DNA from 3 places in the Paenibacillus sp. FSL K6-1330 genome. Region 2 is predicted to be linked to each of the others. Evidence: predicted binding sites of a transcription regulator. Region 2 holds the regulator's gene; each other region holds the start of a gene.

Region 1 (5,184 bases), 3.4 Mb from region 2:
GAGATTTAAGTACGTATTGATTTGCACATTGCTATCTGCTTTATCGGCTAAAGCGTTAACATTCATGACTAATAGCATGAAAACGCCCAGTATAAACAAAGACACTACGATGGAAGTAACCGATGCCACCGACATCCATCCATTCCGGAAAACGCTCTTCGCCCCTTCCCGCAAGTGCCGCAAGAAGGTTCTAAAATTCATACCCGTAATCTCCTCTCTGCTGGTCACGGACGATCTGTCCATGCTCAATCGCAAGAACGCGTTTACGCATGGTGTTCACGATATCCCTGTTGTGGGTAGCCATTACGATGGTGGTTCCCCTGAAATTGATTTCATCCAGCAGCTGCATGATGCCCCACGAGGTTTCCGGATCCAGGTTACCTGTAGGCTCGTCCGCAATAATGACGGAGGGGTTATTCACAATCGCTCTGGCGATTGCGATCCGCTGCTGCTCACCCCCGGAGAGTTGGGAAGGTTCGCGGTTCGCCTTGGCTCTCAGGCCCACAAGCTCCAGCACCTCCATGACCCGTCTCTTGATGAGACGCTGCGGCGCTTCAATAACCTCCATGGCAAAAGCTACATTTTCGTAAGCAGTCAGCTTGGGCAGCAGACGATAGTCCTGAAAAATAACCCCGATATTTCGGCGAACATAGGGAATTTTGCGCTGCTTCAGCTTCCCGATATTAAATCCATTAACAGAAATTTGCCCCTTCGTAGGCACTTCTTCTCTATAGATAAGTTTCATAAACGTCGATTTGCCAGCACCTGACGGTCCGACAACATAGACGAATTCATTTCGATTGATTTTGACGGAAACTCCTTGAAGCGCATGAGCGCCGTTCGGATAAGTCTTCCATACGTCCTGCATTTCGATCACTTCATCACTTCCCAATCCTTAATTAGCCATTATACTTTTCGACAGTTTCCATCGAATTCCTTTAAAATCCATGAAAAATCCTCACGACATCGTCTATTGTAACAAATTTGTTACCTTTTGAGTACCCGAAAGTTTAAGCCCACCGTGACATATACATGAAAAAGTGCATGAACTGCGGCCAATACGAAGTTAAGAAGGTGGTTCGAATGAAAAAAATTCATCTTGGTCTCATCATTGTCATCAGTTTCGGTCTTCTCCTCTCCGTCGGCTTCGGTCTATTGACGATGTACGTGAACCAGAAGGAACTCCCGAAGGGGGTCGTTCTCTCCGGTTGGCAGGTAGGCGGTACACCCGCAGACGAGGTGCTGTCAGAGCTGGATCAACGGCTGCAGGCGATGACAGCATTGAAGGTGGAGCTGCAATCGGACACTCTGAAAGGGCACACGGAAAGCTTCACTCTCCGGGAAGCCGGAGTTCAATTCAGCGCTGCCGATTTTCGGGAAGCTATCGCCAGGTTGTCCGAAGGATCATTATGGGATCAGGTTCTTTACCGGCGTAACTTTCAGCTGGAGTGGCATATATCCACGGACTGGGATCGCAATGTGTTAAAAGAGCGGTTGAGCGAAGACTGGCAAAAGGAACGCTTTGGCGAACCCGTCAATGCGGTGCGGAGCATATCCGAAGATGACGTTGTCCGGTACACCCCGGAGAAAACGGCATACCGCATCGATTGGCCGGCATTCTATGAAGGGTTCGGCGCTGCGCTTCCGAATGAGTCCCACTTCACCGAGCCGAAATTCGATGAGATCATTACGGTCCAACTGCCTGTCATCCGTCAAAAGCCCCCCGTTACCGTAAAATCGCTGCAGGATGAGGGGATTGAGCGCAAAATCGTCGAATTCTCTACGAGTCTCGGATCCAGCGGGCCTGGACGCGTTCATAACGTGACTGCCGCTGCCAAAGCCGTAGACGGCATGATTCTGAAGCCCGGCGATGAATTCAATTATGCTCATATTATTGATGCTGCGAAGAAGGAGTACGGCTTTGAAGAAGCCCCCGTTATCGTGAACGGCAGGCTGGTTCCCGGGATCGGCGGCGGGATCTGCCAGGTATCCAGCACAGTCTATCATGCCGCTTTGCTCGTCGGGCTGGAAATCACCGAACGGCGCAATCATTCCCTTCCGGTCAGCTACCTGCCCAAGGGGCAGGATGCCACCTTTGCTGAAGGGGTGATCAATTTTCGCTTTCGGAACAATACAGGCAAGCATCTGCTTATTTTATCGGAGGTATCGCACGATAATTTAACACTAAAGATGTTCGGCACCTTCCCGGAAAATACGGAATATGAGCTTGTGTCCACCACCGTTGAAACCTTGCCGTCACCAGAGAAAATCATTCACAATAACTCGCTTCCTCCAGGACTCAAGCAGGTGGTTCAGAACGGGAAGCCAGGCTATGTGGTTGAAACCTACCGAGCCAAGAAAGTAAACGGCAAAGTTGTGGAGAAAGTCAAAATATCCAAGGATACCTACCGCCCCCAGAACAGCATCGTTGCCATTAATCCGACGAACGATGTCCAACTGCCTGAAGCGAATGATACCCCGAAAGAGGAAGTGGTTGAGGACGGTATCAGTGCCCCGTAAACCTGAAGACAGCATGGAACAGCCCGGATTCGCGATAGAACCGCGAATCCGGGCTGTTTGCCTTGCCGTTATTTCAATGTAATGTATCGCCTTTATAGCAGCTCTCGTATTCACCAGACGGATATCCTCGCCTTCAATCAGCTCGGCATTCAGATGTCCCATCCGGAAGGGCATCGTTGTTATCCTTAAAACTGCCGAGATGCTCTGACCTCGGCTTCCGGATGCTGTGACAGTTCATCTCTGTACTCCACTTGCCGAATCTCGCACCCTTTGCCTAAGATCACCCGGTTACCGCGGACGATATCGGCTTCAACATACTCGAGATCAAGGACATCGCCTTCAATAATACGAGCCTCCAGCCGTGTTCCCCGTAAAGGCAAGGACAGCATTTCCCAGAGCCGCTTCCCTTTTTTGCGGACCGTTATCCGGTCTCCAACGATTTCCTGTGCAAGGCAGCGGCCCAATACTCGGATATCCGCTGTTCCAACATGCAGGCGGCCATCGATCTTAAATCCCCCTTGCAACGTGGCGGATTCACTCCGCACGTCACCACGGCTTCTCAGGTTTCCGGTGACCTCAAGTTTTTTCGATTCGGAATCTCCGTGAATGCTGCAATGCCCCCCGATAAAGATGGAGCGACAGCGCAATCCATCCTTCAAACTCAAACTGCCGGCTACATGCAGCTCCTCAGACTCCACAGCCCCCTTAATGGTTCCCGATCCGTTCACGCGAATCGTACGGGCAGCTATGGCGCCACTAACACTCATATTTCCATTACCTATTAATTCTCGGCAATCCAGATCTCCATTCACCTGCCCGGCACCGTCAATGCGCACCTTATCGTATTGGCCGCCGCTTGAACTTCCGGTTCCCGTAATCTTCAGATCGGACAGCTTGTCGTCATGTGGTATCATGAGTATCCTCCTCCAGATTTACAAAGTAATCACTATCTATATCTTTACTTCTTCATCACAACAGTTATTTCTACAATAAATGTCCGTCCTCCACCAGGTGGAGTCATAATCTCCCTCTAAGATACCACACCTCCGCTATTCATAGAACAGCCCGTTGGCTGAACTTCACCTCGGTCCCAAGACCGAGGCGTTCTCAGGCACTTTATCTCGTCTTTGCCTGCAAATGATGGTTCGGGTTTGCTTGGAGCAAGGGAGATTGATTGTGATATGATTCAAATAGGCTCGTCATTGATCTCTCATTTATTAAAGTGAAAGGGGATACATCATCATGGCTCTTATGCAATGTCGCTTTTACTCGGAGGTACTGGGTCTCAGTACGTCCATGACCGTCATTCTCCCTCAGCAAACCTCTTCGCAGATCGGTATGACCAATCATGCCAAAAGCGGTCTGCATCCGACGCTCTTCCTGCTGCACGGCCTGTCCGACGACGATTCCATCTGGCTGCGCAGAACCTCCATTGAACGCTATGTGGCCGAGATGGGCATTGCCGTCGTGATGCCGCAAGTTCACCGCAGCTTCTATACCGACATGGAATACGGTGGCAAATATTGGACCTTCATCAGTCAGGAGCTGCCGGCCATTGCCCGTTCCTTCTTCCCGTTATCCCCCGCGAGGGAAGATAACTTCGTCGCCGGCTTGTCCATGGGCGGATACGGGGCATTCAAGCTGGCGCTCCGCTGCCCGGAATCCTTTGCCGCGGCTGCCAGTTTGTCGGGCGCTCTCGATATGGCGGGTCATATCCGGAGGAATGAGGCCTTGTTTGAACATCAATTAGTCTACGGAGATCAAGATATTACCGGTACCGACAACGACTTGCTGTGGCTGCTACAGGAAGTCGAACGATCCGAAGGGCCTAAGCCGCTGCTGTATCAATGCTGCGGAACCGAAGACTTCCTCTATGAAGACAATCAAGCGTTCCGAAAAGCCTGCGAAGAAACCTCCCTCGAACTCATCTATCAGGAAGGTCCAGGCAATCATGATTGGGGATATTGGGATACCCACATTCAGGATGTGCTGAAGTGGCTACCGTTGAAGGCCTGATAAACCTATAGACACACCATGACATGCCAGCGGTTCGTTTTCGGTTCTATGAGGTGCGTTTCTGATATCTTAAAAAAGGTGGATCAGCAAACTTATCGTTTGCCGATCCACCTCTATTTTTTTCACGCCAAGTATTCTATGCCGTTACTCTACATTCCCTTGACGGAGACCCAGCCATTCCTCCGTGACCTGAAGGGTCTGCACGCTGCGATCAATGGCCGCCTTCACTTGCTCGGTTGCCGTGCCGCCGTATACGTTACGCGCATTGACCACCGTCTCCGGTTGAAGGACGCCATAAATGGAGTCGTCGAACAGCTCCGAGAACTGCTTGAATTCGTCCAGCGTCAGGTCCAGCAAATACTTGCTGTTCTGGATACAGTACAATACAGTCTTGCCGATCACTTCGTGCGCCTGACGGAAAGGAAGTCCTTTGCCCACCAGGAAGTCCGCGATGTCGGTTGCGTTGGAGAAGTCGGTATTCACCGCTTCGCGCATGCGGCCTTTGTTGACCTTCATCGTGGCGATCATCGGCGCGAACAGCTGCAATGCGCCTTCCAGCGTAGCCACCGTATCGAACATGCCCTCTTTATCTTCCTGCATATCCTTGTTATAAGCAAGCGGCAGGGACTTCAGCACGGTGAGAAGACC
Region 2 (5,184 bases):
GTTCTTTGACGGCATCCGTGCTGACAGGGAGTTCCAGGCTGTACAAGCCGGAGACACCCATACGTACTATCGTCAATTTGCCCTGGCCGTTGACGATTGGAACGATATTGCGCCTGCCAGGGATGAGTCGGAGCCTAATCCGCTGGCGGATGTAAGCTTCGAGCAATACATGAATGATGTCCGTGAACGTCTAAAGGAAACGCTGCCTCATTATGAGAGCAGGGATGCCCAGGACATGATGTTTCAGGAAGTGATGCAGGCCCTCGATGACAATAAACATTTATTGATCGAAGCCGGCACGGGAACAGGCAAATCCCTCGGGTATTTGCTGCCGTCGATTTATCAAAGCGTGAAGCAGGAACAGAAGGTTATGGTGAGCACGCATACAATCAACCTTCAAGAACAGCTGCGTGACCGGGATATTCCCCTGCTCACCCAGGTTGTTCCTTTTCCTTTTAAAGCGGCTATTTTCAAGGGAAGAGGCCATTATTTGTGTTTGAGAAAATTTGAACATAAAATAAATAGAAGAGATTTTCATTCCCCGAAGGAAGATGTGATCACCGCGGCGCAGATGCTGGTCTGGCTGACCCAGACGGAGAACGGGGATGATGAAGAACTGAACTTTGGCGGTCGCGGAGGGGATTTCTGGGAGACGATCTCCAGTGATTCGGATTCCTGCCTTGGCCGTGCCTGCCCATGGTTCCGCAAATGCTACTATCACAGGGCTAAACATGAAGCGGGCATCGCGGATGTTGTCATTACGAACCATTCGAAGCTGTTCACTGACGTAAAAGCGAATCATCAGCTGCTTCCGAGTTATGAGCGTCTCGTCATTGATGAAGCGCATCATCTGGAGGACGTCGCTGGCAAGCACCTTGGCTTGCAGATGAAATATTTTTCGGTGGTCCATACGTTGACTCGTATGTACAAAGACAGCCGCAGCGGTCAGCTTCCGGCTCTTCGCCAGCTGCTGCAAGCATCGTCGCATGAGAAGGCTGTCGAGTGGTCCTCCATCATAGACCGGATTTATCCGGATCTGATCACCGCAAAAGAGAATTGGGACCGGCTCAGCGATCAATTGTTCGGACTACTTCCGGAACGCGGAGACGCGACTCCGGGGGATGCCGGTCAATTCTCGCTTCGCTTATCGCCTCTGAAGAAGCCGAAGGATTGGGATTCGCTGGCCGAGTTGGAGCATCAAATTCATGTGACGCTGGGCGATGTCGTTCGCAAGGGTGACAAGCTGATCGCCGAGATGAAGGAAGATCTGGACGACTACAGCGCGGACAGTTTGTTAACAGACCTATCGGGTCTGTTTAAGGACCTGGCCGCACACCGCGAGGACCTGAGGTCCTTCATGGCTCTGAATGATGAAGGCACGGTATACTGGATGGAGGCTAACGGGAATTTCCGCGGCAAATCGCTGCAGCTTTATGCAGTGCCTGTCGATGTTAGCACCCACTTGAAGGAATTGTTTTTTGACAAGAAACAAAGCGTGATCCTGACATCGGCGACCTTGTCGGTGGATAAATCGTTTCAGTTCATGATCGAGAACTTGGGTCTTCAGGAAGCGGCAGATAGCGGCAACTTGAACACGGTTCTGCTGCCGTCCCCGTTTAATTACAGGGAGCAGGCCCTCCTTGTCGTGCCGCGCGATTTTCCGAGCGTGAAGGGCTCGGTCGGGGATGCACTCTTTGTGAATACACTTGTGCAATCATTGGCCGATACGGCAATCGCTACGCATGGCCGCATGCTTGTGCTGTTCACTTCGTACCGCATGCTGCGTCAGGTTCACGAGCCGTTGAAGGAGGCGCTGGCATCCAGCGATATTACGGTACTGGGACAAGGGATGGACGGAACCAGCCGTACCAAGTTAATCCGGAGATTCCAGGATAGCAGTGCTTCGGTCCTGCTGGGTACGAGCTCCTTCTGGGAAGGGGTAGACATACCCGGGGAGGCGCTCACTTGCCTTGCGATCGTCCGGCTGCCGTTCCAGCCGCCGAATCATCCCTTGGTCGAAGCCAAGAGCGAATTGCTGCAGCAGCAGAAGAAGAACCCGTTCATGAAACTTTCGGTTCCGCAAGCGGTCATTCGCTTCAAACAGGGATTTGGCCGACTGGTGCGGACCGCGCAAGATAAGGGGATTGTCATTGTCTACGATACCCGGGTCATTGAATCCTATTACGGGAAATATTTCTTATATTCTTTGCCGGGGCCGAAGATGGAGCATATGCCGACAGAGGGGATCGTTCCCCGAATTTCGGAATGGCTGCAGGAAGAGGCAGGCATAGAGAACCAAGCTGAATAAAAGTGAAACAATGAACGAAATGATCTGTCACAAAAAAATGTAGTTATTAACCTATTATTAGGGGGAGCATGAATGAAATCGGAAAAAATTTCGGAAGCCGTGGTCCGCAGATTACCTGTATACTTGCGCTATTTGAATGAGCTTCAGAAAAGGGAGGTCTCCACGGTTTCCTCCCAGGAACTGGGACAAAAACTGGACCTCAATCCTGCTCAAATTCGTAAGGACCTAGCGTATTTCGGTGATTTTGGACGGAAAGGGATCGGATATGACGTATCTTATCTGATCGAGAAAATTCGCCAGATTCTAAAGCTGGACCAGAAGATCAATGTCGCATTGATTGGGGCCGGTAATCTTGGACATGCATTATCGAATTACAATGCATTTCTGAAGGACAATATGAAGATTGTGGCGGTTTTCGATTCGTATTCTCCCAAAGTTGGTATGAAAATTAACAATTTGGTTGTACAGCCGATGGAGGAACTGGAGAAGACGGTTCATGAGTACGGCATTCGTATCGGGATAATCACCGTTCCGGATTTTGAAGCGCAGAATGTAGCCAATCAGCTTATCGCCGCAGGCATCGAGGCTATCCTGAATTTTGCGCCAACCATCCTGAAAGCCCCATCCCATATCCGGATTCATACGGCTGATTTTACTACAGATTTGCAGAGTTTGGCCTATTATTTGGATAACGGCAAGGAGGATGCAGCACATGACGATAACGAAGTGGATGGTTAAGAACGGAACGTTTGCGGTATTAGAGGAAGGAAGATCCGTGTTACGCGGATATATGGTTGTGGAGAATGACCGGATAACCTATCTGGGTGAAGAAGAGCCAACCGTCCAAGAGGGAACAGAAGTTATCGACGGAACTCATCTGTTTTTCCTACCGGGGTTAGTGAACACGCACGGACATGCGGCGATGTCCCTGCTCCGCGGTTATGGCGACGATCTGACACTGCAGGTATGGCTTCAGGAAAAAATGTGGCCTATGGAAGCCAAATTCACGGCCGACGATGTATACTGGGGAACCGCACTCTCCGTGCTGGAGATGATCAAAGGCGGAACCACGACATTTGTGGATATGTATGATCATATGGATCAGGTTGCCAAGGTTGTGCAGGACTCAGGAATGCGCGGCGTCCTGATGCGCGGCGTCATCGGATTGTGTCCGCCTGAGGTGCAGCAGCAGAAGCTGGATGAGGCGGTGGCATTCGCAAAAGACTGGCATGGCAAGGCTGACGGGAGAATTACGACGATGATTTCCCCGCATGCACCTTATACGTGCCCCCCGGATTTCATCGAAAAATTCGTTCAGGCATCGCATGATTTGAATCTGCCTTTGCATACGCATATGTCCGAAACGGAAACGGAAGTAGCTCAGAATGTAAAAGACTACGGACTTCGCCCTGTTGCCCATTTGGAGAAGCTTGGCATGTTCTCCCGTCCAACGCTGCTTGCGCATGCCGTCCATCTGACCGATGAAGAAATCGAAATCCTGGCCAAGCATCAAGTTATGGTGTCGCATAATCCAGGCAGCAATTTGAAGCTTGCCAGCGGCATCGCTCGCGTGCCTGCACTGCTGAAAGCCGGCGTAACGGTGTCGCTGGGTACCGATGGACCTGCGAGTAACAATAACCTGGATATGTTTGAAGAGATGCGACTGGCTGCACTGATCCATAAAGGGGTAAGCGGGGACCCAACAGCCATTCCAGCATCCGAAGCGCTTCGGATGGGAACAGAGTATGGAGCCCGATCGGCGTTCATTGAGGATATCGGCACACTTGCGGTAGGAATGAAAGCAGATATGATCGCACTGAACACGGATCAAGCGCACTTCCTTCCACGGACCGATTATATTTCACACGCTATCTACTCAGCCAGTGCGAAGGATGTAGAGCATGTATGGGTTGACGGCAAGCAGGTAGTGAAGAATGGCGCGAGTCTTACTCTTGATGAGGAACGTATCCGCCGGGAAGCGCAGCGTGCCTTTGAGCGTCTTACAACCCTCTAGGGAATAATCAAGGGGAGCGAGGAAGACGGATTTGAAGAAAAAAACGAAGTGGATTTTGCTGAGTGTGTCCAGCGTGCTGCTGTTGCTGCTTGGTTTACAGCTCTATTATTCATATGTTATGAAAGATACTTGGAATGAAGAAAGAATGGCAATTGTTGCCGCGAAGCAGCATGGCCAATTGGTTACATCCGGGAAGACCTATAAATCGGTGTGGGGCGAGGATAATAACTATTGGGTAGTAAGCGGGAAGGATCAAGACAATCAAGATCGTATGGTATGGGTGAAATTTACGGATGACAACGTACCTGTTGAAGGTGCTGACGCTGTCCAGTCCGTTTTATTGAAAACGGGAATGTCAGAAGCCCAGATGCGGGATCAGATCTATAACGAATTGCCTGGCGTTGAAATTAAGCGGTTGCTGCCTGGAATGTATGAGGGCGAGTATGCATGGCAGCTGCAGTATGAACACAACGGTCAGCGCGGCTATCGGTTTTATCGTTTTCAGGATGGTAACACCATCGGGAATGACATTATTCTTCCAAATCAATAAAAATACAGAAAGAGAGGCGCCCTTTAAAATCCATAGGGTGCCTCTCTTTTTCTCCGATATGTAAGCGTATTCAGAAAGAATATGGAAAAACTGTTCTAAATATTTTCACAGACATGCATGAAAAAGTATATAAGATGTGATATACTCGTACTTGTACAAAACGAGCATATAAATTACATGCATCGCAATATATCATTGTTATATGTACTATTATGTCGCAAAATGATAGACAAAATTTCATATAGGAAATGAAGGAGGAACTTCATGAAACTACGCATTGTACCTATCATGCTGACTGTCGTGATCTCAGCA
Region 3 (5,184 bases), 2.6 Mb from region 2:
TGATAACCGTTTTCCCTGTCAGTTTCTTGGCCCATCCAGCAAAGTTCAGGTCAGAACCTTCGAATTCAGGCTCCCAGAAGCGGCGGGTCGAGCAGTGGAATATATCGACCCCGGCGTCAGACAGCGCGGTTAACAACTGATCCAGCTTTTCAGGCGTATCCGCCAGCTTTGCTTCATATTGGGTCGTCTTCCATTGGGATAAGCGGATAGCAACCGGGAAGTCCGGACCCACCGCCTCACGTACGGCTTTCACCACTTCGACCGCAAAGCGGGCGCGCTTCAGCATGTCACCTCCGTATTCATCGGTACGCTGGTTCGTTCTCTCCCAGAGGAATTGGTCGATCAGGTATCCGTGGGCACCATGGATTTCTACTCCGTCAAAGCCAATGCGCTTGGCATTCGCGGCCGCATCGGCATAAGCTTGAATGACCTGCTCGATCTCATCCTTGGTCATCGGCTTCGTGACGACGTTGCCGTCCAGGTCAAGTCCGGATGGTCCGATGGGAAGTGCCTCCGGATTTGGCTCGGCGCCTATTGGTCTAGTCATGCCGATATGCCAAATTTGCGGCATGATCTTACCGCCGATTTCATGGACCTGACGGACCACCTCGGCCCAGCCGTTCAATGCGGCTTCACCATGGAAGTTAGGCACATTGGGGCTATCGGTAGCCGCTGGATGGTTAATCAGTGTTCCTTCGGTAATGATCAATCCGACGCCATTCTCCGCACGCCGGCGGTAGTAAGCGGCCACATCCGGGCCTGGAACGCCGTTAGGGGAGAACCCGCGCGTCATAGGGGCCATCACCACGCGGGACGAAAGAGTAAGGTTACCGATGGTAAATGGCTCGAATAGGGACGCTGTAGAACGGACATTTTGATTTTGGTTGGTCATGTATGGAATCCTCCAATATGTTTAATATGCTTTTCTGTATTTTCATAAAAATAGATATATATGATAAAAAGAAAGAGCTTTTAAGCTTAATCTTCAATTTCACTTTGCTTTTTAAGCCTAAAGCTCTTTCTTGAGTTGTTCGATAAAACGCTGAATGCCTTCCTCATTCCGTCTGTAATATGTCCACTGGCCCGCTCGATGGGATTCCAGTAGACCGGCCTTTTGCAATTTTACCAGGTAGCCAGAAACGACCGACTGAGCGAGTCCTGTTTTATCCGAAATGGAGCCCACGCAGATACCGCCCTGAAAATCACATTTCGAAGGCATGTGATCCTGCGGAGCAAAATGTTCCTCCGGATGCTTCAGCCACTCCAGGATTTTAAACCGGGACTCGTTTGATAGTGCTTTGATGGTTTGTAAGGTATCCATATGCTTATTATATCTATTTTTATAGAAATGTAAATATGGTTTTTAAAAAGATGGCTATCGGAAGATCAAAACAAGGCCAAGCGTTTGTTGTTTTGCCGTATGAAGGATGCAGACTACAGCTTACCGTGCTCCCACAAATTCAGCTGATTTGATGCCGGCTTGGCGGCCGAAAATAATGATCTCGGCAACAGAGTTGCCACCGATCCGGTTTTGACCGTGCAATCCGCCTGTTAGTTCACCGGCTGCAAACAATCCTGGAATAGGCTTGCCGTCTTTATCCAAAACTTCCGTGTTCGTGTTGATTTTTACGCCGCCCATGGTGTAGTGAATACCGGGGGCGATTTGGATGGCGTGGTATGGCGCTTCGGACAAGTCGTTATCCATGCCTGTCGTTCTGTCGAATTCGGTATCTTTATTGTTCTTCACCGCACTGTTCCATGTATCCAGTGTGACTTTAAGCTGATCAGCTGGGACGCCCATTTCTTTGGCTAAAGACTCGATCGAATCACCGTGAATGACAAAGCCCATTTTCTCATATTGCTGAATCGCTTTGACGCGGGATTTTACCCCGGAATCGAACACAAGATAAGCCGATTTTTCAGGAAGCTTATTGATGGCGGCGGTGACGTTGTCCCGAGTATCCAGCTCGTTTGTGAAACGTTTGCCTTGGCTGGTCACGAGGATGGCTCCTTCTCCCCGAACGGCCTCCCCGATGAGATAAGATTTCTCCTGCTGCACCGTAGGGTGAACCTGGATTTGATCCATATCGACCGTTGTACCGCCGAGCTTTTCAATCATGGTGATGCCGTCACCGGTGCTGCCTTCCTGGTTGGTGGTCACGTACCCTTTCAGATCGGACCGAACTTCGGAAATCATGTCCATATTGGCTCCGAAACCGCCGGTTGTTACAACGACGGCATCTGCTGCAATGTTTTTCTCATCATTCTCGTTGAAGATGACTTTGACGCCGTTTACCTTGCCGTCTTTTTCCGTAATATCCGTTACCTTGGCATTGACGAATAGCGGAATTTCTTGTTCTTGTACATTTTTTACCAGTCCGTTGACAAGGTATTGTCCTACTGCTGAGCCGTCCTCAGGACGGTGCGTGCGTTTTTCGTTCATGCCGCCCGTAATGGTGATATTGTTCAACCGAATCCCAATGGAATCCAGCCAATCGATCGCGCTTGCCGAGTTGTCAACGAAGAAACGAAGCATGTCTTTGTCGTTGGTTCCATGACCGCCCTTTAAAGTCTCTTCATAAAATAAATCGTTGTTGTCCTTAATGCCCTGTTCTTGTTGGAACTTGGTTTCGGAAGCATTCATGCCCGAAGATGATTTTATGGTATTCCCGCCGGCAATCGGCATTTTTTCAAAAATGACCGGATTCATGCCTTTTTCTTTTGCCTCAAGAGCAGCAGACATACCGGCTCCGCCTGCACCGACGATGATGATATCATACTTTTCTTTGAGCTGATCGATCGGCGTATAACCGGTTTGGGACGCACCCGAAACGGCTGTCTCTTGGTCTTCTTCTTTTTTCGCGTTGTCCTGACTCTGATCCTGGTTCCCGCTGCCGCATCCCGCGATAGCAAGCATGAAAGAGAGAATGAGTATAAGCGTTGCTGCAAACTTCCTTTTCACTGTGTAACCCTCCATTTTCTCTATATCTATTTAGTTGACCCTAAAGAGCCAATCGAAAAAGGAGGTCGTAACGAAGGAAAGCGAGAAGTGAAAAGGAACGTGAGCGTGACCTTTACTCTTCGAATCTCAGATCTTCCCTGGTTGCCTCCCTCCGGTCGGCCTCGTCAGGTCCACTTCATTGTAATATAGAGCAATCAATTATGTGGTGAATTATTTCACAATGTGTATTGGGTCTTATTTATTACGATGCCACCCGGGCTACGATCTCTTGACTTCCTGCGTGTTTCCAATTTATTTTGCCTCATAAGGATACCGCTTTTTCGCGTTGAGTTCCTTTATAATGAAGATATATAATCTGATCATTGCCTGTGTGGATGATTACGCTCTTGATTGGAGGGGTTTTATGGCACAAACAACAAAAAAAGCGCTTGCCCTATCGCTAAAAAAAATGCTTGAGAAAAAAACGCTTGATAAGATAACCGTTATTGATATTGTTGAGGACTGCGAAGTAAATCGCCAAACGTTTTATTATCATTTCAAGGATATTTATGATCTTGTGGAGTGGATTTGCACAAGTGAGGCTACCATAGCGTTGGATGGCAAGAAAACATATGACACGTGGCAGCAGGGCCTATTGCAAATATTTGAGTATGTGCTGAAAAACAAGGCGTTTGTGACGAGTGTCTATCATTCGATTAAACGAGAGCAACTGGAAAGGTACCTATTTAACGTAACCTATAATCTTTTGATAGGAGTTATCGAGGAAAAGGCCGTTACGATGTCGATCAGGGATGATGATAAGTCGTTTATCGCTGACTTTTATAAATATGCGTTTGTAGGATTGATGCTGGATTGGATTGCTAAAGGGATGAAGGAAGAGCCCGCTGCGATTGTGGACCGGCTAAGCATTTTGATTCAAGGAGATATTTTTTTCGCGCTTGAAAAGTTTAAATCGCACCACGATCATTAGACAATATTAGGCTTTTGTCGAAAGTTTCGACATTAGGCGGACATTGTCTATAGGAGACCTCCGAATATTTTCTTATGATGAAGTTGCTAGAATCAATTCGGAGGTGACTGGAATGTATTATAGCAATGGAAATTATGAAGCGTTTGCCCGTCCGGAAAAACCGGTCGATGTCGACAAAAAATCAGCATATCTGGTTGGAGCCGGTTTAGGCTCTCTGGCAGCTGCGTGCTTCCTTGTGCGCGACGGCCAAATGAAGGGAGAACGGGTTCACATTCTGGAGGAGCTTAGTCTTCCCGGAGGTGCCTGCGACGGAATTCATGACAGCGATAAAGGTTTTATTATTCGCGGTGGACGGGAAATGGAAGATCATTTTGAATGCTTGTGGGATTTGTTCCGTACTATTCCGTCTCTTGAAATTGAAGGCGCATCGGTTTTGGATGAGTTTTACTGGCTGAACAAGAAAGATCCAAACTATTCTCTAATGAGAGCCACGGTTAACCGAGGCGAGGATGCCCATACGGATGGAAAATTTGCTCTGAGTGAAAAAGCTTCGCTGGAAATCGTGAAGTTATTCTTTACTCGAAACGAAGATTTGTATGATAAGCAAATTACCGATGTATTCACGGAGGATTTCTTTGCCTCGAATTTCTGGCTTTACTGGAGAACGATGTTTGCCTTTGAAGATTGGCACAGCGCTTTGGAGATGAAGCTTTACATTCAAAGATTCATTCACCATATTGGCGGACTGCCTGATTTTTCGGCGTTAAAATTTACGAAATATAATCAATATGAGTCATTGATTCTGCCAATGATGAAATATTTGCAGTCGCATGGCGTTCATTTCCAATATGATACAACGGTCACGAATGTAGTATTTGATATTCAAGGTAATAAGAAGGTTGCCAAGCAAATTGTATGTCGCCGTGCTGGCAATGAGGAATATATCGATTTAACGGAAGATGATTTGGTGTTTGTGACAAATGGCAGCTGCACGGAAAATTCTTCTTCGGGCGACCATCATCGTGCGGCTGAATTCAATCGTTCCGCAGGCGGCTGCTGGGAGCTCTGGAGAAATATCGCCAAGCAGGATCCATCCTTTGGGCGCCCCGATAAATTCTGCACGAATACGGAAGCGACGAACTGGGAATCGGCAACCGTTACGACACTTGATGACAGAATTCCGCCCTATATTGAAAAAGTTTGTCAGCGCGACCCGTTCAGCGGAAAGGTCGTTACCGGCGGCATCGTGTCC

Evidence for each region. Region 2 encodes Rex, which represses fermentation and respiration genes when NADH is low (regulators of the CRP and FNR family bind a similar motif). Its sites were predicted from a motif close to TTGTGAAATATTTCACAA; they were not measured.
Region 1: NYE54_RS31120 (polymer-forming cytoskeletal protein) is a predicted target of Rex. The motif match lies at 3,695-3,712, and genes of this name have one in related genera.
Region 3: NYE54_RS01225 (flavocytochrome c) is a predicted target of Rex. The motif match lies at 3,166-3,183, and genes of this name have one in related genera.

Annotation. Positions count from the first base shown of each region.
Region 1 is NZ_CP150269.1:6,814,188-6,819,371, forward strand. It holds gene ftsX (permease-like cell division protein FtsX) at 1-201, opposite strand, end outside; gene ftsE (cell division ATP-binding protein FtsE) at 191-877, opposite strand; gene NYE54_RS31115 (VanW family protein) at 1,084-2,520, shown strand; gene NYE54_RS31120 (polymer-forming cytoskeletal protein) at 2,706-3,434, opposite strand; gene NYE54_RS31125 (alpha/beta hydrolase family protein) at 3,763-4,536, shown strand; gene argH (argininosuccinate lyase) at 4,681-5,184, opposite strand, start outside.
Region 2 is NZ_CP150269.1:2,808,190-2,813,373, forward strand. It holds gene dinG (ATP-dependent DNA helicase DinG) at 1-2,308, shown strand, start outside; gene NYE54_RS12785 (redox-sensing transcriptional repressor Rex) at 2,381-3,046, shown strand; gene NYE54_RS12790 (amidohydrolase) at 3,021-4,322, shown strand; gene NYE54_RS12795 (DUF5590 domain-containing protein) at 4,354-4,872, shown strand; gene NYE54_RS12800 (hypothetical protein) at 5,137-5,184, shown strand, end outside.
Region 3 is NZ_CP150269.1:251,267-256,450, forward strand. It holds gene NYE54_RS01215 (NADH:flavin oxidoreductase) at 1-892, opposite strand, end outside; gene NYE54_RS01220 (helix-turn-helix transcriptional regulator) at 1,010-1,321, opposite strand; gene NYE54_RS01225 (flavocytochrome c) at 1,442-2,962, opposite strand; gene NYE54_RS01230 (TetR-like C-terminal domain-containing protein) at 3,366-3,932, shown strand; gene NYE54_RS01235 (oleate hydratase) at 4,045-5,184, shown strand, end outside.